Regions from separate parts of the Neobacillus sp. OS1-32 genome, predicted to be linked through region 2. Evidence: a T-box and tRNA genes for the amino acid it is inferred to sense, from the RefSeq annotation. Region 2 holds a T-box; the other holds one or more tRNA genes.
The links. The T-box of region 2 lies ahead of tyrS (tyrosine--tRNA ligase). A T-box ahead of a tRNA ligase gene usually reads a tRNA of that ligase, here a tRNA-Tyr.
Positions count from the first base shown of each region.

Region 1 (10,527 bases), 1.3 Mb from region 2:
GCGTGCTTCCTCTCCAACAGCCAATACACGATTGGTATTTTTGTCTATGGCAACTACAGAAGGCTCATTTAATACAATTCCACGGCCTTTTACGTGAATTAACACATTAGCTGTTCCTAAATCAATCCCAATATCCCTTGCAAACATTCTCTATTCTTTCCTCCTCGAAAGATTCCACATACTTTTCCTAATTGTTTATTCTACCATATTCATGTCAAATTCCATAACATTTTCATTAAAAGATGTTAATTTTTGATGAATATTGTCGGAAACGGAGGATTTTCAGAGAATAGTGAGTTTTATATGGATAAACAACAGATACATAATCAATTTGCAATTGATTATGTAACCGCCTCTCCCTCCTTTTCTTCTTTCTGGTATTTCATTTTTGTTGCTTCTCCACCCCGTAAGTGACGGATCGATTTATGATAATCTAAAATTTCTTTTACCTCGGTTGCAAGCTCAGGATTAATCTCAGGAAGTCTCTCGGTTAAATCCTTATGGACTGTACTTTTGGATACGCCAAACTCTTTCGCAATCACGCGAACCGTTTTCCTCGTCTCCACGATATACTTTCCAATCTTGATAGTCCTCTCTTTGATGTAATCGTGCACACTCTCGCCCTCCCTAAATTGGATGTGGAGTGTGAAATGAGACCCGCTTATCACTGTGACGAAATACTGCATCCGCATGGTTTGGTGTCAGGCACCGCAAAAAGACATTTGTCCACGTGGGGTGGACAGTATCTCGAAATAAATTTGGGACCATGCGGCAGAAAGTTAGTCTTTCTGAATCATACGATGAATAATTCATGTCCCCGGCTGAATTCCCGCTAACTTCAAACGACTCCTCACCTCAAACACTCTCTTTGTAAAGGTTTGTAACCATTGTATTAGCTTGGATATGGGTTTATGCACAAAATACACAAACAGGACAAGGGGGAAGGGAAATAATCAGATTGAAAACAAATTCACCTTCTTTTTCGACACATTTTATTTCGATTGTAAAAACATACTGATTCAATGCTTTTCTCGGAAATAGCCGAAAGTCAAGAATATTTCCCGAGAAATTTGTCGAATTATTCAATGGCTTATAAGTTAAAGTTACTGACCTAACCTTGATTGATTTTGGATTTCTTGCACATTTGGATTTCCAACAAAAAAAGTCGAGAACAACTCCCGACCATTTTTTGTAACTGATTATTCCTTCTTGTCGCCGAGGGCAAAGGTAATTTCGGCTTCGCAGGCAACTTGGCCATCTACGGTCGCAACAGCCTTTCCTTTCCCAATCGATCCGCGCAGCCGTACCATTTCAACCTCAAGCCGCAGCTGATCTCCCGGTTTTACCTGTTTCTTAAAACGACAGTTATCAATACCTGCAAAAAAGGCCAGCCGACCACGATTCTCCTCTTTTTTTAATACTGCAACGGCTCCTACCTGTGCAAGTGCTTCAACGATTAATACTCCTGGCATTACCGGATAATCGGGAAAGTGTCCATTAAAAAATTCCTCATTCGCAGAAACATTTTTAATGCCAACCGCTCGTTTTCCTTCCTCCACTTCTAAAATTCGATCGACCAGCAAAAAGGGATAACGGTGCGGAATAATTTCTTTAATTTGATCAATATCAAGCATATCGTTGGTACCTCCTACTAATAACAACTTATAATTCCATTTTACTATTAAAACTATCTAAAAGGGAAGGGCCTCAGGCGGCCCTTCCCTTTTATTTCTCTTTATTAACTAAATCTATAATATGAGTCCAGGTAGATTCCTTAAATACATCGGCAGCTTTTCCACCGCCCAGTACAGAGTATCCCACGACTGCTCCCGCTACAATGCTGACAAACATGAAGACAATCAATAAGATAAGGCGAAGCCAAATTGGAATAAGCCGGATCCTAATTCGTTTATTCGGCAATTCTGATATTTCTGCATTATTTGTTTGCTTATCTCTATTTTGTTTGACTTGAGATTTTTCTTTTTTAAATTCTTCCCTTGTTCTCAATTGTTCCTGATTTACATTATTTAAAGCCATCTTTATTCCCCTTTGCCGAAATCCGTATTTTTGCCTTAAGTACTTCTCTTACGGACCTGGTTAATTACCTCTTATTATAACCAATTTCAATTCGCGACTCGACAAAATTTTATTCTGCTTTCTTTTATTATAAAAAATTATACAGGAATGCACATTACTTTTTTAGGAAATTTCAATTGAGAGGCCTGTTTTGGGTTACTGCAGTCAGTTGAAATGCTGCTGAATATTAAAAAAACACAAGAGACGATAATCCCTTGTGTTCCAGTTTCAAAAATATGAGCCATGAAGGACTCGAACCTTCGACCCTCTGATTAAAAGTCAGATGCTCTACCGACTGAGCTAATGGCTCTAAGAATGGCTGGGCTAGCAGGATTCGAACCTACGAATGACGGAGTCAAAGTCCGTTGCCTTACCGCTTGGCTATAGCCCACCGAGATAAGAATAATATGTCCAAAAAAAAAGAAATTATGTATGGTGGAGGGGGACGGATTCGAACCGCCGAACCCTGAGGGAGCGGATTTACAGTCCGCCGCGTTTAGCCACTTCGCTACCCCTCCAACAAGTGCCGGCCAGAGGACTTGAACCCCCAACCTACTGATTACAAGTCAGTTGCTCTACCAATTGAGCTAGGCCGGCAAAGAAATAAAATATGGTGGAGGATGACGGGATCGAACCGCCGACCCTCTGCTTGTAAGGCAGATGCTCTCCCAGCTGAGCTAATCCTCCAATATGGTGACCCCTACGGGATTCGAACCCGTGTTACCGCCGTGAAAGGGCGGTGTCTTAACCGCTTGACCAAGGGGCCATAATAAAAAAATCAAGTAAGCTTCCAAGCGGGCTCGAACCGCTGACCTCTTCCTTACCATGGAAGTGCTCTACCTACTGAGCTATGGAAGCAAAGCTCAACATCTTGTAGACATAAAAATGGCTCCGCAGGTAGGATTCGAACCTACGACCGATCGGTTAACAGCCGATAGCTCTACCACTGAGCTACTGCGGAACAATGAAATATTGAATATACTCAATGCATAACTTGTGTCCCCGCCTCAGAAAGTAAATTCAAGAAGCGACTCGGCGTGTACAACTCGTAGCCGATTCATGAAGCTTTGCTCGTCTCTACCACTGAGCTACTGCGGAACAATGAAATATTGTTTATTTGAAATAAATTTCAATATAGCCCGGCAGCGTCCTACTCTCACAGGGGCGCGTGCCCCAACTACCATCGGCGCTGAGAAGCTTAACTTCCGTGTTCGGTATGGGAACGGGTGTGACCTTCTCGCCATCACCGCCGGACTATTTAGCTGACACTATTTTATTATAATGTCTTTTTGAAATTTTTCAAGGGGAAATCTAAATTTTTTCATTCCCTCAAAACTAGATAATACAGAAGAAGTTCCATTGAAGAACGAGTTCGCTTTCTGATTCATGTCTAGCTCCAGCGTCCAGCAACTAGTGTCTTTCGGTCTTTTCCCTACGATAAGTCAACATTGAATCGTTTCACTCTTCGTGTTTCCTTTATCTCAGTCAAAGCCCACCACAAGGAACACTTCGTCAGCGTAGGCATCGCACGAGGAAAAAGCATTAGCTTTTTCGAGGAAGCCATACGTTGCTAAGCGGACGCTTCCGCTTTTCTATTTGGTTAAGTCCTCGATCGATTAGTATCAGTCAGCTCCACGTGTCACCACGCTTCCACCTCTGACCTATCAACCTGATCATCTTTCAGGGATCTTACTAGCTTAAAGCTATGGGAAATCTCATCTCGAGGGGGGCTTCATGCTTAGATGCTTTCAGCACTTATCCCGTCCGCACATAGCTACCCAGCGATGCCTTTGGCAAGACAACTGGTACACCAGCGGTGCGTCCATCCCGGTCCTCTCGTACTAAGGACAGCTCCTCTCAAATTTCCTGCGCCCACGACGGATAGGGACCGAACTGTCTCACGACGTTCTGAACCCAGCTCGCGTACCGCTTTAATGGGCGAACAGCCCAACCCTTGGGACCGACTACAGCCCCAGGATGCGATGAGCCGACATCGAGGTGCCAAACCTCCCCGTCGATGTGGACTCTTGGGGGAGATAAGCCTGTTATCCCCAGGGTAGCTTTTATCCGTTGAGCGATGGCCCTTCCATGCGGAACCACCGGATCACTAAGCCCGACTTTCGTCCCTGCTCGACTTGTAGGTCTCGCAGTCAAGCTCCCTTGTGCCTTTACACTCTGCGAATGATTTCCAACCATTCTGAGGGAACCTTTGGGCGCCTCCGTTACTCTTTGGGAGGCGACCGCCCCAGTCAAACTGCCCACCTGACACTGTCTCCCACCCCGATTGAGGGGTGCGGGTTAGAATTTCAATACAGCCAGAGTAGTATCCCACCGACGCCTCCACCGAAGCTGGCGCTCCGGTTTCTCAGGCTCCTACCTATCCTGTACAAGCTGTACCAAAATTCAATATCAGGCTACAGTAAAGCTCCATGGGGTCTTTCCGTCCTGTCGCGGGTAACCTGCATCTTCACAGGTACTATAATTTCACCGAGTCTCTCGTTGAGACAGTGCCCAGATCGTTACGCCTTTCGTGCGGGTCAGAACTTACCTGACAAGGAATTTCGCTACCTTAGGACCGTTATAGTTACGGCCGCCGTTTACTGGGGCTTCGATTCAGAGCTTCGCTTTTAAGGCTAACCCCTCCTCTTAACCTTCCAGCACCGGGCAGGCGTCAGCCCCTATACTTCGCCTTGCGGCTTCGCAGAGACCTGTGTTTTTGCTAAACAGTCGCCTGGGCCTATTCACTGCGGCTTTTCAGGGCTATGCACCCTAAAAAGCACCCCTTCTCCCGAAGTTACGGGGTCATTTTGCCGAGTTCCTTAACGAGAGTTCTCTCGCTCACCTTAGGATTCTCTCCTCGCCTACCTGTGTCGGTTTGCGGTACGGGCACCTTGAATCTCGCTAGAGGCTTTTCTTGGCAGTGTGGAATCAGGAACTTCGGTACTGTATTTCCCTCGCCGTCACAGCTCGGCCTTCACGGTGAACGGATTTTCCTATTCACCAGCCTAACTGCTTGGACGCGCATGACCAGCAGCGCGCTTACCCTATCCTCCTGCGTCCCCCCATCACTCAAACGATTCAGAGGTGGTACAGGAATATCAACCTGTTGTCCATCGCCTACGCCTTTCGGCCTCGGCTTAGGTCCCGACTAACCCTGAGCGGACGAGCCTTCCTCAGGAAACCTTAGGCATTCGGTGGATGAGATTCTCACTCATCTTTCGCTACTCATACCGGCATTCTCACTTCTAAGCGCTCCACCAGTCCTTCCGGTCCAGCTTCAACGCCCTTAGAACGCTCTCCTACCACGGACACCAACGGTGTCCATCCACAGCTTCGGTGATACGTTTAGCCCCGGTACATTTTCGGCGCAGAGTCACTCGACCAGTGAGCTATTACGCACTCTTTAAATGGTGGCTGCTTCTAAGCCAACATCCTGGTTGTCTAAGCAACTCCACATCCTTTTCCACTTAACGTATACTTTGGGACCTTAGCTGGTGGTCTGGGCTGTTTCCCTTTTGACTACGGATCTTATCACTCGCAGTCTGACTCCCACGGGTAAGTCTTTGGCATTCGGAGTTTGTCTGAATTCGGTAACCCGATGAGGGCCCCTAGTCCAAACAGTGCTCTACCTCCAAGACTCCAAGCCGTGAGGCTAGCCCTAAAGCTATTTCGGAGAGAACCAGCTATCTCCAAGTTCGATTGGAATTTCTCCGCTACCCACACCTCATCCCCGCACTTTTCAACGTGCGTGGGTTCGGGCCTCCAGTAGGTGTTACCCTACCTTCACCCTGGACATGGGTAGATCACCTGGTTTCGGGTCTACAACTACATACTAAAGATCGCCCTACTTAAGACTCGCTTTCGCTGCGGCTCCGTCTCTTCAACTTAACCTTGCATGCAATCGTAACTCGCCGGTTCATTCTACAAAAGGCACGCCATTACCCGTTAAAGGGCTTTGACTACTTGTAGGCACACGGTTTCAGGTTCTCTTTCACTCCCCTCCCGGGGTGCTTTTCACCTTTCCCTCACGGTACTGGTTCACTATCGGTCACTAGGGAGTATTTAGCCTTGGGAGATGGTCCTCCCAGCTTCCGACCAGATTTCACGTGTCCGGCCGTACTCAGGATCCACTCAGGAGGGAACGAAGTTTCGACTACAGGGCTTTTACCTTCTCTTGCGGACCTTTCCAGATCGCTTCGTCTACTCCGTTCCTTTGTAACTCCATGTTGAGTGTCCTACAACCCCGAAAGGCAAGCCTTTCGGTTTGGGCTGTTCCCGTTTCGCTCGCCGCTACTTAGGGAATCGCGTTTGCTTTCTCTTCCTCCGGGTACTTAGATGTTTCAGTTCCCCGGGTCTGCCTTCCTTACCCTATGAATTCAGGTAAGGATCCTGCTCCATTACGAGCAGGGGGTTCCCCCATTCGGAAATCTCCGGATCGACGCTTACTTACAGCTCCCCGAAGCATATCGGTGTTAGTCCCGTCCTTCATCGGCTCCTAGTGCCAAGGCATTCACCGTGCGCCCTTTCTAACTTAACCTCTGACAAATGATCAGCGTCGAATCTCTGCGTCAGCTTCGTTCACTCAGATCCTCACGTGCCCTTAAGCACGCTCCGGTCTTCACTCACTCGCTTCCTTGACCTTCTCGCTGCTGATTTGTCATGACCTAAAAGGTTTAAAACCATAAATGAGCGATTACTCGGTTCTTACTTGGTTACTTCTTCTATTACGATTATCTAGTTTTCAAGGAACAAGGCTACTGATTTTCATCACGAAGTGATGGATCATATAGCTTTATGAGAGATTATTCTCTCAAAACTAAACAAGGCGACTTCCACGAATCAACTTCATGAAAAGTCTTCTTAGTTTTGCTTCATGCTGCCTTGCGACGAGCTGAGGAATACTTCCTCGAACTACTACGGCGCAGGAGCACGTTACTTCATTGAGAGGATTATTCTCTCAAAACTAAACAAACAAAGAACGTGCAACAATCTATTTATTTGTTCGCAAGAACAAAATTTATCCTTAGAAAGGAGGTGATCCAGCCGCACCTTCCGATACGGCTACCTTGTTACGACTTCACCCCAATCATTTGTCCCACCTTAGGCGGCTGGCCCCTTACGGTTACCCCACCGACTTCGGGTGTTACAAACTCTCGTGGTGTGACGGGCGGTGTGTACAAGGCCCGGGAACGTATTCACCGCGGCATGCTGATCCGCGATTACTAGCGATTCCGGCTTCATGCAGGCGAGTTGCAGCCTGCAATCCGAACTGAGAATGGTTTTATGGGATTGGCTTAGCCTCGCGGCTTCGCTGCCCTTTGTACCATCCATTGTAGCACGTGTGTAGCCCAGGTCATAAGGGGCATGATGATTTGACGTCATCCCCACCTTCCTCCGGTTTGTCACCGGCAGTCACCTTAGAGTGCCCAACTGAATGCTGGCAACTAAGATCAAGGGTTGCGCTCGTTGCGGGACTTAACCCAACATCTCACGACACGAGCTGACGACAACCATGCACCACCTGTCACTCTGTCCCCCGAAGGGGAACGTCCTATCTCTAGGAGTGTCAGAGGATGTCAAGACCTGGTAAGGTTCTTCGCGTTGCTTCGAATTAAACCACATGCTCCACCGCTTGTGCGGGCCCCCGTCAATTCCTTTGAGTTTCAGCCTTGCGGCCGTACTCCCCAGGCGGAGTGCTTAATGCGTTAGCTGCAGCACTAAAGGGCGGAAACCCTCTAACACTTAGCACTCATCGTTTACGGCGTGGACTACCAGGGTATCTAATCCTGTTTGCTCCCCACGCTTTCGCGCCTCAGCGTCAGTTACAGACCAGAAAGCCGCCTTCGCCACTGGTGTTCCTCCACATCTCTACGCATTTCACCGCTACACGTGGAATTCCGCTTTCCTCTTCTGCACTCAAGTCCCCCAGTTTCCAATGACCCTCCACGGTTGAGCCGTGGGCTTTCACATCAGACTTAAAGGACCGCCTGCGCGCGCTTTACGCCCAATAATTCCGGACAACGCTTGCCACCTACGTATTACCGCGGCTGCTGGCACGTAGTTAGCCGTGGCTTTCTGGTTAGGTACCGTCAAGGTACCGGCAGTTACTCCGATACTTGTTCTTCCCTAACAACAGAGCTTTACGACCCGAAGGCCTTCATCGCTCACGCGGCGTTGCTCCATCAGACTTTCGTCCATTGTGGAAGATTCCCTACTGCTGCCTCCCGTAGGAGTCTGGGCCGTGTCTCAGTCCCAGTGTGGCCGATCACCCTCTCAGGTCGGCTACGCATCGTCGCCTTGGTGAGCCGTTACCTCACCAACTAGCTAATGCGCCGCGGGCCCATCTGTAAGTGACAGCTTACGCCGTCTTTTAGCTTATCTACATGTGTAGATAAGAATCATCCGGTATTAGCTCCGGTTTCCCGAAGTTATCCCAGTCTTACAGGCAGGTTGCCCACGTGTTACTCACCCGTCCGCCGCTCATCTCGAGGAGCAAGCTCCTCTTGATTCGCTCGACTTGCATGTATTAGGCACGCCGCCAGCGTTCGTCCTGAGCCAGGATCAAACTCTCCAATGAAGTTGAGTTGATATAGCTCATAAAATTTAACGTTGGCTTCATTTCAATAAAGAAATGAATGTTTATTGTTTGTTGACGTTTTTATTTGTTTAGTTTTCAAAGAACAAAAGCTCCATCGCTTAAGAGCGACTTTTTAAATATATCATCCGTAAACAATATTGTCAACAACTTTTTTTGTTGTTTTTATTGTCAGCAGCGACGTTTATTAATATATCAATTTAAAACACAAATGTCAATCATATTTTTATAATAAATTAAGACCTTCATTTAGCCTTTTAATCTACTTTTCCGGCCTTTTCTAATATACTTTATACATTCATGCGGTGATGCCACCCTCCTAAATAAAGCAAATAACACCTTATATCGCTCCTCCATTGCACGCTTGACGATATGATCTATCCGGTCATCCCCTAAATCAAATAAAATTTCATCCATTTCTCTTTTAAGTAGATACTCCATTTCCTTTACTTCTTTTTCGTTAATCAGAAGTCCGAGCATTGAATAACCCCCATAACTTTTTTGTTATAGTAGGTTTTCCAAATAGTGAAATTTTATAATAAATTCTTCACTCATATTTTGATAAAAACGAGCATAAGTTGGAGACAAGGATGGTTTTGGACGAGGTGAGGGTTCAGAATGAATTTTTTTGTTGTTTTAAACGGAAAGGCTTTAAAGAACGTAGTACTTATTTTAGTAGCCGCTTTTTTTACGGCATGGTTCCTCTATATTGAGAATATGACCCAAATTCCTGTTTTTTCAACTAAAGACGGTCCGAAAGCTGTTTTTCACGGAGAAAAAGGGGTTGCTTTGACCTTTAATATTGGCTGGGGTGATGAAAAGGCTGAACCCATTTTAGACACGCTAAAAAAGGAAAATGTAAAAGCAGCAACGTTTTTTTTAGCAGGTTCATGGGCGGAAAGACATCCTGATATTGTCGCCAGAATTGTTAAAGAAGATTACGAAATTGGGATTCTCGGTTATAACTATGAGGATTATACTGAACTGGAAGACGCAAAGATTGGTCAGGACATCGCTAAAGCCCGAGAAGCATTTGGAAAACTAAATGTCAAGGACATAAAAGTACTGCGTGCACCAACCGGGCATTTTGATGAACGCACTTTGAAAATCGCCAAGCGCTACGGCTATACCGTGGTTCATTGGAGTGTCGATTCCAAGGATTGGCAAAATCCTGGAGTAGAGAGAATTGTTAAAAATGTGAAGAAGGCAGATAATGGAGCGATCGTACTTCTGCATGCATCAGATTCGGCAAAACAAACGGAGAGAGCATTACCTTTACTTTTACAAGGAATAAACAAAAAAGGATTACAGCTTGTAACAGTCTCGGAAATGATCGCTAACAGTGATGTTCGATCAAAGGAAATCAAGTAAACAGAAAGGAGCATGTGCGATAAATGATCGCTGCGTGCTCCTTTTTTGGTAAATTAAACAGTTGATTTTTTCATTTTTCCTTTCTGATTTACTGAAGGTTTACCTTTACCGACCTTTTGGCCTGTTTTTTGCTGCCTTTCCTGCTCGGATTTGGCGTTCAATTTATGAAGAACTAATATTTGGTAGGTGTTGCAAGCTAGTAAGGCAATGACCATTGGATAGAACCAGTTGCTCGAGTTGATATTTAAAACAGGAACCCATTCTAGGATGGTAACCACGATCATAAAAAACAGCGCCGGTATAAACGCCTCACGGTTGGTCTCTTTTCTTTTAATCCATGCTACAGCCAGCCCGACGATAATTAGCAGAAACGCCGGAGCAAGATACGGCAGCAGGGAATCCCCAGACTTGGCAAAGTTTGTATAGCGCAAATAAACTAAATCAAATAAACCAAAAAGAATCAGAACGACTTGCACCGCGTTCCA
Region 1 covers NZ_CP133263.1:3,139,367-3,149,893, forward strand. Annotated here, with positions in the region: gene RCG24_RS15550 (rod shape-determining protein) at 1-147, opposite strand, end outside; gene spoIIID (sporulation transcriptional regulator SpoIIID) at 342-614, opposite strand; gene fabZ (3-hydroxyacyl-ACP dehydratase FabZ) at 1,200-1,634, opposite strand; gene RCG24_RS15565 (DNA-directed RNA polymerase subunit beta) at 1,726-2,037, opposite strand; tRNA gene RCG24_RS15570 (tRNA-Lys) at 2,314-2,386, opposite strand; tRNA gene RCG24_RS15575 (tRNA-Gln) at 2,393-2,467, opposite strand; tRNA gene RCG24_RS15580 (tRNA-Tyr) at 2,510-2,594, opposite strand; tRNA gene RCG24_RS15585 (tRNA-Thr) at 2,601-2,673, opposite strand; tRNA gene RCG24_RS15590 (tRNA-Val) at 2,688-2,763, opposite strand; tRNA gene RCG24_RS15595 (tRNA-Glu) at 2,768-2,842, opposite strand; tRNA gene RCG24_RS15600 (tRNA-Thr) at 2,862-2,934, opposite strand; tRNA gene RCG24_RS15605 (tRNA-Asn) at 2,963-3,037, opposite strand; rRNA gene rrf (5S ribosomal RNA) at 3,214-3,330, opposite strand; rRNA gene RCG24_RS15615 (23S ribosomal RNA) at 3,673-6,613, opposite strand; rRNA gene RCG24_RS15620 (16S ribosomal RNA) at 7,104-8,653, opposite strand; gene RCG24_RS15625 (hypothetical protein) at 8,921-9,151, opposite strand; gene pdaB (polysaccharide deacetylase family sporulation protein PdaB) at 9,290-10,042, shown strand; gene RCG24_RS15635 (KinB-signaling pathway activation protein) at 10,096-10,527, opposite strand, start outside.
Region 1: it has a tRNA-Tyr gene. The T-box ahead of tyrS (tyrosine--tRNA ligase) is inferred to sense a tRNA for this amino acid. The anticodon was not compared.

Region 2 (10,527 bases):
TTTCATTGACATTGCCTGTACCCGGGAATAAATAACGGCCAGTTTCATGTATTGAGAGAGTACATACTCTTGGTTCATCATAAAACGACCATTGAACGCCATCACCGTGATGTGCATCCGTATCTACATAAAGAACGCGGGCATTATATTTTTCCAGCAAATATTTAATGGCTACGGAGCTGTCATTATAGACACAAAAACCCGATGCTTTGCCCCGAAAACCATGATGTAATCCACCGCCAAGGTGAAGGGCATGCAACGCCCGGCCTGACATGACTTCATCAACAGCAGTCAGTGTGCCGCCAACCAATAATGAACTGGCTTCATGCATGTTGGGAAAAATCGGAGTATCCTCTGTACCCAAGCCGTAGTTTTCGGCAATTTCGTTCGGGAGCTGGCCGTGGCCTGCTTTTTTCACTGCTTCAATAAAACCAGGATCATGAACAAGCTGTAATTCTTCTTCTGTGGCCATTCTCGGTGGAACCATACATTTTGGGTCCAATGCATTGATCTTTTGTAATAAATCCATTGTTAATTTAAGCCGGAATTGATTAAAAGGATGATGATTGTTAAATTTGTAATTTAGCAGTTCTTCGGAAAAGATAAATTTGCATGCATCTGTCATAGTGAAATCCCCGGAAGATTAGGCCATAAAACGTGATGGCCAGCTTTTCTGAGATCTTGAATGAGTCCAGTGGGATTCATTAATTGAACCCTAAAGACCAGTATTTTATATTGATCATCCTGTTTATCCGGGTAAACCAGTACGCTAAGAATATTGGCATGTCGTTTACAGATAATTCCGGCAATATCGGAGAGGACACCGGAGATATTGGGAACCCTTATCTCAATTTGCGATCCTGGCTGATGGGCACCTGTCAGTTCGACCATTGTTCTTAAGATATCCGTTTCCGTAATAATTCCAACCAGTTTATGGTCATTAATAATCGGAATCGCGCTAATTTTGTGTTCATAAAATACCGCTGCTATCTCTTCAACAAAGTCAAGCGGATGACCGGTAATGATGTTTCGTTCCATAATCAGTTCAAGTGGCTTTTTTAAATCATCCGGATTTTCAGTTGTCCGGAATGTTGAAGGAGTTACTTCTTTTAATCGGGAAATAGTAACTAGACCAACTAAATTATTTTCACCATTAATAATCGGGATATGGCGGATATTATTAGTTTCCATTGCCTGAATAGCATCCTCAATTGTATTCGTAGGATGCAGCGTAACAACATCTCGATTCATGATTTCTTCTACAATCATTGCGATCCCCTCAATTCTAAAATTCAGATAAAAACTGGGAGTTTAATACATAAGTCGATTCATAAAGCGTAATCTGTCAAACCTTTGAATGCTTTCAATATCAACCCGTTTTCCAATTCTCGCCATTAAGCAGTTAGCAGGATGGGAACAAATTTCCGGATCGTCTGTGGCATACCACTCTAACCCACCGGCATTCATCATTTTTTCCATAACCTTTCGATATTCCCATACATTTAATTTCGTTCCTTTTAAATCCCAATGCCAATAGTATTCTGTTGTAATGATAATATAATCTTCCATTGCGTCATCCATCATTGACACTTTTAAAAGGTTTTTGCCAACTGCACAGCCTCTAAATTCCGGGATTACTTCAATCGCACCCAATTCAATTAGATTTTCGATCTTTCCCTCTGACCAGCGTTCCATCGGGTCGGGATAGAGGAATGTAACATAGCCAACAATGGTATTTCGATGTCTTGCAATAATGATTCGGCCTTCTGGCAAATCAGCAATTCCGATTAGAGCCTTGTGCTGCTGTTCTGGGGGGCGAAAGGCAATTAAATCTTTATGAAAATCTAACGCTTTCAGCTGGACTGAGGAAATAGGACCCTCAATAATTAGCGTGCCATTAGGAGTCTTTAACTCCTTGGCATTGTAAGTTTTTTTATGTTCCATTAAGTCACCCCTAGAAATCAATAATATCACAAATATATTATACATAATTTTCATGACGGAAAAGTTACTTCACAAAAATTTTTGGAATCTTTATCTTAATTGTTACAAATTTCGGAAAAAATTTTAAAAAAATATTTTTTTAAAATTGTGAATTGTCGCCTTTGGTAATATAATAACATTATCAACTTTAAAAAGGGGGAGATTTTGTGAGAGTGGAAGCGTTACCAGTTGTACAGGGGGAATATAATTTACGCAATTATGAGGAAATGTATGAAAAATTCAACTGGAAAGAAACAGAAAAGGAATTTTCCTGGAGTGAGACAGGGCTTGTCAATATGGCTTATGAGGCCATCGACCGCCACGTTGAGACCTTCCGGAAAAACAAGATTGCTCTCTACTATCGTGACGGATCTAGAAATGAAAAGTATACTTTTAAAGAAATGAAAGAGCTTTCAAACAAAGCGGGAAATGTACTAAAGAAGTATGGTGATGTTGAGAAGGGCGACCGGGTATTTATTTTTATGCCGCGTTCACCAGAACTTTACTTTGTTGCGCTGGGGATTATTAAGCTTGGTGCCATTGTTGGTCCATTGTTCGAAGCTTTCATGGAGGGTGCGGTCAGGGACCGCCTGCAAGACAGTGGAGCAAAAGTTTTAGTCACAACTCCGGAGTTACTCGATCGAGTTCCTGTACAAGACTTGCCGGAATTGAAGCATATTTTCCTTGTTGGTCAAAATGTGAAGGAAGAGGGGATCTTTGTTGACTTTTTAGACAAATTTGCCGAGGCTTCTAAGGAACTTCAGATTGAATGGGTTGAGCGCAATGATGGTCTGATCCTTCACTATACTTCTGGTTCCACTGGAAAACCGAAAGGCGTGCTGCATGTACATAATGCGATGATTCAGCATTATCAAACAGCAAAATGGGTACTTGATTTAAAAGAAGAGGACGTATACTGGTGCACAGCTGACCCGGGCTGGGTAACCGGAACTTCTTACGGAATGTTCGGTCCATGGTTAACCGGAACCTCTAACGTCATTATTGGCGGCCGCTTCAGCCCGGATTCCTGGTATAAGATGATCGAAGACTTTGGTGTTACCGTTTGGTATAGTGCCCCAACCGCATTCAGAATGTTAATGGGAGCGGGGGATGAACTTGTTAAAAAATATGATTTAAGCAGCCTGCGTCACATTTTAAGTGTTGGCGAGCCGTTAAACCCTGAGGTTGTAAAATGGGGTGTAAAGGTATTTAATAAACGAATTCATGACAACTGGTGGATGACGGAGACTGGCGGGCAATTGATCAGCAACTACCCTTGTATGCCGATTAAACCGGGTTCAATGGGGAAACCGATTCCCGGGGTTGTTGCGGCAATTGTTGATGATCAAGGCAATGAGCTGCCGCCGTACCGGATGGGCAATTTGGCGATCAAAAAAGGCTGGCCGTCGATGATGTATACGATTTGGAATAACAAAGAGAAGTATGAATCATATTTCATGCCAAATGGCGACTGGTATGTTTCGGGGGATTCAGCCTATATGGACGAGGATGGATATTTCTGGTTCCAAGGCCGGGTCGACGATGTCATCATGACATCCGGTGAACGCGTCGGGCCATTTGAAGTTGAAAGCAAGCTGGTTGAGCATCCAGCGGTCGCTGAGGCTGGAGTAATCGGAAAGCCGGATCCCGTCCGTGGTGAGATTATTAAAGCTTTTGTTGCTCTTAGAGATGGTTATGAGCCTTCCGAAGAATTGAAAGAGGATATTCGTCAATTTGTTAAAAAAGGACTTGCTGCCCACGCAGCTCCAAGGGAAATAGACTTCCGTGACAAACTGCCAAAGACGCGCAGCGGTAAAATCATGAGACGTGTCCTAAAGGCATGGGAGTTGGATTTACCAACCGGTGACCTTTCAACAATGGAAGACTAAGATGAAACAAAGACAGCACATCACCGCTTGATGTGCTGTCTTTTTATAACGCACTATTTCATAAAGTTCTACCGATTTATTGGCGCATTTGAACGTTTTATTAGCGAATCTGGACCTTTTATTAGCGATTTAGTGCATTATATTAGCGAATTAAAAAATCGTAAAAGAATGAGCTATTAATATTTAATTAATGTATACTTCTTTTTCCCTCTTCTAATGATAATAAACTGTCCTTCAATCCGATCTGCTTCTTGGAGAACATAGGCGGTGTCGGTAATTTTTTCCCCATTCACAGAAACAGCCCCATTCGAGATGTCTTCACGTGCTTGACGTTTCGACGGAGAAATTTTGGCAGCCACTAACAGGTCAACTAAATTTTCCTCTCCGGCTGCTTCGTATGTTGGAACGTCCTTAAAACCCTGCTTGATTTCATTAGCCGATAAATTTTTTACATCGCCGCTGAAAAGCGCCTGAGAAATTTTAATTGCTTGCTGCAATGCGTCCTCGCCGTGAATCAAACGGGTCATTTCTTCCGCTAACGCCTTTTGCGCTTTGCGCAGATGTGGTTCTTCTTCGACGCTTTTGGCCAATTGTTCAATTTCGTCATGAGAAAGGAAGGTGAAATACTTCAAAAATTTCACCACGTCGGCATCAGCAGTGTTAATCCAGAATTGATAAAACTCATATGGTGTCGTTTTTTCCGGATCCAGCCAAATAGCGCCACCTTCAGATTTGCCAAACTTGGTGCCATCTGCCTTTGTCACAAGTGGGATCGTCATTCCATATGCTTTCGCTTCATCCGAATGCATTTTCCGGATGAGCTCTAAGCCGGTGGTAATATTTCCCCACTGGTCACTGCCGCCAATCTGCAATTTACAATGATAGTGATCATATAAATGATTGAAATCCATTGCTTGCAGGATTGTATAAGTAAATTCAGTAAAGGAAATTCCTGTTTCAAGGCGGTTGGCAATCGTATCTTTGGCCAGCAAGTAATTAACCCCAATATATTTTCCGATATCACGAAGGAAGGTAACAACACTCATGGATTTGGTCCAATCGTAGTTATTTACCATGATGGCGCCATTTTCTCCCTCAAAATCAAAAATAGCCTCGAGCTGTTTTTTAATTCCCGCAGCGTTTTTCTCCACCGCCTCTAATGTTTGCAGTTTTCGCTCTTCTTTTTTTCCGCTTGGGTCACCAATTAGGCCAGTTGCCCCGCCGACTAAAACGATTGGCCGGTGGCCATGCTCCTGAAATCTTCTTAATGTTAAAAATGGCACTAAATGACCGATATGAAGACTGTCAGCAGTCGGGTCTGTTCCGCAGTAAAGCGATATTTTTTCCCTATTTAACAGTTCTTTCAGGCCTTCTTCATCCGTTTGCTGATAAATAATTCCCCGCCATTGTAAATCTTCCAGTAAGTTCACCAATAACTACCTCCAGATAAAAAAATAAGTCCCTGCATAAAATGCAGGGACGAAAGAAATCGCGGTACCACCCAGCTTGAGGATCATAATCCTCCAACTCGAAAAAAATAACGGTTTTATCCGTCCTCCGCTACTTGAATTGTTTCACGGAGAAAGCTCGAGGATGTAATTCATTCTTCTATTTGTGACAGCTTGCACCGACCGCTGTCTCTCTTGATACAGGGATAGAAGAACTACGATTGTTTCCCTTCACAGCCTTTAATAAAAATAACTTATAGTCTTTTTTATCATAATCCTTTTTCATTGTCAAATTAGATAGGGAAATTTCAGAAAAATGATGAATCATGTCAATCTTCCGCTTATCGATATGATATAATTGAAGGTAATTTTAGATGAGGTGATGGAATTAATGAAGGAAAAATGGCAAAAATGGATCAACAAAATAAAGTCCATCTTTACCTTATTAACCCATGGAAAAACGGTAAAGGGCGCTCGGATTACCTATGCAGTCGTATGGAATTTATTCCTTCTAACGATGACAGTTGTCATTTTAGGGGGGGCGTTTGCAGCAGGTGTTGGTGCCGGTTACTTTGCATCACTCGTGAAGGATGAGCCTGTCCGTTCTTATGAGAGCATGAAAAAAGATATTTATAATTACACAGAAACATCGGAATTATATTTTGATCATAATGTCTATCTTGGAAAGCTAAGAACTGATCTTGAACGTGAGGAAGTTAGCCTTGATCAAGTGTCTGATTATTTGATAAAGGCCATCGTGGCCACTGAGGACGAATATTTTTATCAACATCACGGTGTTGTACCAAAGGCTGTTCTGCGTGCTCTGTTTCAAGAAGTTACAAACTCCTCAGTCCAATCAGGAGGTAGTACATTAACCCAGCAATTAATTAAAAACCAAATTCTGACGAACGAAGTTTCATTTCAAAGGAAAGCCAATGAGATTTTACTGGCACTCCGGCTAGAGAAATTTTTTAGTAAGAAGGAAATACTGGAGGCTTACCTGAATGTTTCTACCTTTGGAAGAAACTCTTCCGGTAAAAACATTGCCGGGGTTCAAGCAGCAGCGAAGGGGATTTTTGGGAAAAGGGCAAGTGAATTAACATTAGCACAGGCTGCCTTTATTGCCGGCTTGCCGCAAAGTCCGTTTGGCTATACTCCGTTTACAAATGAAGGAACTGTTAAAAAGCACCTGGAACCAGGTCTTTCCCGGATGAAAACAGTATTAAAGAGAATGTATGACGGCGGTTATATTAGTGAAAAGCAATATAAAGAAGCATCTGCCTATGACATTACAAAAGACTTTATCCCACGTGCTGCCAATCCGATTGAAAAATATCCTTGGCTGACCTTTGAAATTGAAAACCGGGCCAAAGAGGTTTTAATGACAGTGCTGGCACAAAAGGACGGTTATTCGGAAAAGGATTTAAAAAAGGATGATTCGCTTTACTATAAATATAAAACGTTAGCAGCCCATGATTTGCGACAGAATGGGTATAAAATTTATACGACTATTGATAAAAAAATTTACGATGCAATGCAAAAAGTAAAGGACCGATACCAATGGTATGGACCGAATAAACCGGATAAAATAAAAGACCCGGATACAGGGGAATGGAAAACAGTGATGGAGCCTGTCCAGGTTGGTGCCATGTTGATTGAAAATAAAACCGGAAAAATCATCAGTTTTGTTGGCGGAAGAAAGTATGATAGCGAGCACCAGTTGAACCATGCGACAAATGCCATCAGGCAAAACGGATCAACCATGAAACCGCTGCTTATATACGCTCCGGCAATTGAACTAGGGAAGGCCTCACCGGGGACTCCTCTTCCTGATGTCGCCTTAAGCCTTAATCCTGCAAGCAGCAGTCCATGGCCGCACAACTACGATTACCGCTACAGCGGTTTGGTTTCAGCCCGTTACGCACTGGCAAAATCCTACAATGTTCCGGCTGTGAAACTGTATAAGGAAATCGTCAACCAACGTCCAGCCAAGTATCTTGAAAAAATGGGTTTCACTTCGCTTACCAAAGCAGACTATACAAATCTTGCTGCCAGTATCGGTTCGTTGACGAACGGTGTTACGATTGAAGAAAATACAAACGCCTTTAGCACATTTGCCAATGGTGGACAATTTATTGATGCCTATCTGATTGACAAAATCGTTGATAAAAATGGCAAGGTAATTTACCAGCATAAAGCGAAGCCGGTGAAGGTTTTCACACCGCAAACGGCCTATCTTACTCTAGATATGATGCGGGACGTGATCAAAATGGGGACCGCGGCGGGGCTCAGGAGCAAGTTAATCTTTAATGCCGACTGGGCCGGGAAAACAGGAACTGGGAATCAGTATATCGACTCCTGGTTTGTCGCAACCAATCCTAATGTCACCTTTGGGCTTTGGAGGGGTTATGACAAGCCTAAATCACTCCAGACTTATGGGATGTCCTACAGCCAGCGAACGAATACTCTCTGGGCTCAATTAATGAATGCCGCTTATAAAATCAGACCCGATTTGGTTGCCCCAAAACAATCTTTTAAGATGCCGGGCGGAATTGTCAGACGTTCCTACTGTGCCGTTTCAGGGCTGCTTCCTTCTGCAGCCTGTGCAAAAGCTGGACTCGTTGAAAGTGATTATTTTAAAGTTAATAATGTTCCTACAAAAGTGGATGACAGTTTAATTGAAGGTCAATATGTCACAATTGGAGACAAGAAGTATTTAGCCTTGCCTTCCACACCAAAGGAGTTTGCCCAGGTTGGCTTAATTTTAAACCCTGATTTTATCCGGCGAATGGTCGGGCCTAATTTTCATAATTACAGTCAGCTCATTCCCCAACGGGATCGCTGGGGAAAGGTACTTGTCTCGACAGCCAGGTTGGCGGATAACGGAAAAAAACCCAATCCTGTTAGTTTAAAAGCAAGCGGAAATACATTAAGCTGGTCGCAAGCTTCTGACAAAGATGTCGTCGGCTATCGGATTTACCGCGGGGGGGCAAAAGTGGGCAGTATTGTAAATGGCTCGAAGCGATCATTTACCGCCGGAAACGGGGCCTATTATGTGACGGCAGTCGATATTGCAGGGAATGAATCGGCACCATCGAATCTAGTTGAAATTGGAACGGGCGAAAAGCCCAAAGATCAGCCGGTAACAGGTAAACCGGGAGAAAAGTCAACAGGAAACCCTAAAGACAAGCCGGCTGGAAAAGATAACCACTAAGAAATCAGTTTAATCGCTGAACAGTGAAAAGGTTGTAGCAAAAGCACACTTGATGTGTGCTTTTTTGCGTGCTGAAATAACAGAAAAAAATTCCCTAACCAAAATGGCAGGGAATTTCTTTTGCGAAAATTAACGAGAGTAGAACTCAACGATGAATGTTTCGTTGATTTCAGCTGGTAATTCAGAACGCTCTGGCAAGCGAGTGAAAGTACCTTCTAATTTGTCTGCATCAAAAGTTAAATAATCAGGTACAAAGTTAGTTGCTTCGATTGCTTCTTTAATCACTTCAAGATTACGTGATTTTTCACGGACGCTGATCGTTTGACCAGGAGTTACGCGGTATGATGGAATATCTACGCGAGAACCATCAACCAAAATGTGCCCGTGGTTAACTAATTGACGAGCTGCACGACGAGTGCGGGCAAGACCTAAACGGTAGACTAAGTTATCAAGGCGAGATTCAAGCAGGATCATGAAGTTTTCGCCGTGAACGCCGCTCATTTTACCTGCTTTTACAAATAGGTTATGGAATTGACGCTCATTTACTCCGTACATATGACGAAGCTTTTGCTTTTCTTGTAATTGCAATCCATATTCAGAAAGCTTTTTGCGTTGGTTTGGACCATGTTGTCCTGGAGCGTAGGGACGCTTTTCTAATTCTTTCCCAGTACCGCTGAGAGAAATACCAAGACGGCGGGATAATTTCCAGCTTGGGCCGGTATAACGAGCCATAAAATGACTCCTCCTTCGTGTTTTTATTTGGGTAAAATAAAAACCGTTAAGACACACTTTTAACAGTCATTTTGTTTTCATGCACCATCGCCCCAGCAGCAGAGGGTTACACGATGCACCATCGTAAGATCTCTGAAAATGGTCTAGCTTCCGCTTTTCTTACGAGGAACAAAATGAAACAATTAAAGTTGTTCTTATAGGCTGCAATATTTTACACAAATGCTATTATATAATTTTTATATGATGAAAGTCAATATCATTTTAGCTAAAACAGTATATTCATGGATTGAAAAAATAAAAATGAACTTTTTCGAGAAAATATTGCAAAAGGACTACGAAATTTCCTGATATCAGGTTATAATGTATATATTTGGAATTTTATGCTATATCTGAATATTAGGTGGAGATAAAATGAATTATCTTGAAAGAGATCTGCGAGCGCAAGCTGAAAAATATAAAAATCTATTCCTAATTAGTGAAAAGCTGCATTCATGTATGGATCTGGAGACCTTATTAGAGGAACTATTTGTTATTTTGCAGAAGAATTATTCTGATTATTCTTATTGCCTGTTTCTTTCATTTGATACCCATAACCGTGAAAATTATCCGATCAAGGAATTGGAATACGATAGTGAAAATGTTGCCGCCGCGAAAGCCTATGCCTTAGGGGAAGTTCAATTTGAACAATCAATCACAGATAGAAACGCGATTATTTATGCACCTTTAAAGGGGATTCAAGGAGTTTATGGGGTATTGCAAATGATTGCCCGCGATTCAGTTGATTTTCCAGAATCAGAAATTGAATTTATAACCCTACTGGCTGGCAGTGTCGGACATGCCATTGAAAATGCAAAGCTGTACCAGCAGTCGGAACAGCTGGTATGCAATTTAAAGCTGTTAAATGAAGCTACCAAACAGTTTAATTCCAATCTTAAGCTTGAGGAGGCAATGAGCAATATTTCTCAACAAATTCAGTCCGCTTTTCAGGCAGAAGAGGTCGGCTTTTTTGTGCTGACGGATGACCAGTTGAAAGTGAAATTGCTGCCTGGTTCAACTTCATATTTTTATTCAAAGCCGGGACAAGTCTATATCCAATATTTTAAGGAGAAAATTCTGCAAGAAAAAGATTCTCTTTACTTTGCTGATTTTAGGAGCGAAATGGAGGATGGAGAAGAATTTCACTCCATTATGGCTGTTCCTGTGTACCAAGGTCAGAGCTTAAAGGGCTTTGCCATTGTCATGCATCATAAGCCATATTTCT
Region 2 covers NZ_CP133263.1:78,915-89,441, forward strand. Annotated here, with positions in the region: gene RCG24_RS00485 (acetoin utilization protein AcuC) at 1-625, opposite strand, end outside; gene RCG24_RS00490 (acetoin utilization AcuB family protein) at 622-1,269, opposite strand; gene RCG24_RS00495 (GNAT family N-acetyltransferase) at 1,312-1,944, opposite strand; gene acsA (acetate--CoA ligase) at 2,151-3,872, shown strand; gene tyrS (tyrosine--tRNA ligase) at 4,049-5,302, opposite strand; T-box leader at 5,345-5,564, opposite strand; gene RCG24_RS00510 (transglycosylase domain-containing protein) at 5,712-8,534, shown strand; gene rpsD (30S ribosomal protein S4) at 8,664-9,266, opposite strand; gene RCG24_RS00520 (GGDEF domain-containing protein) at 9,678-10,527, shown strand, end outside.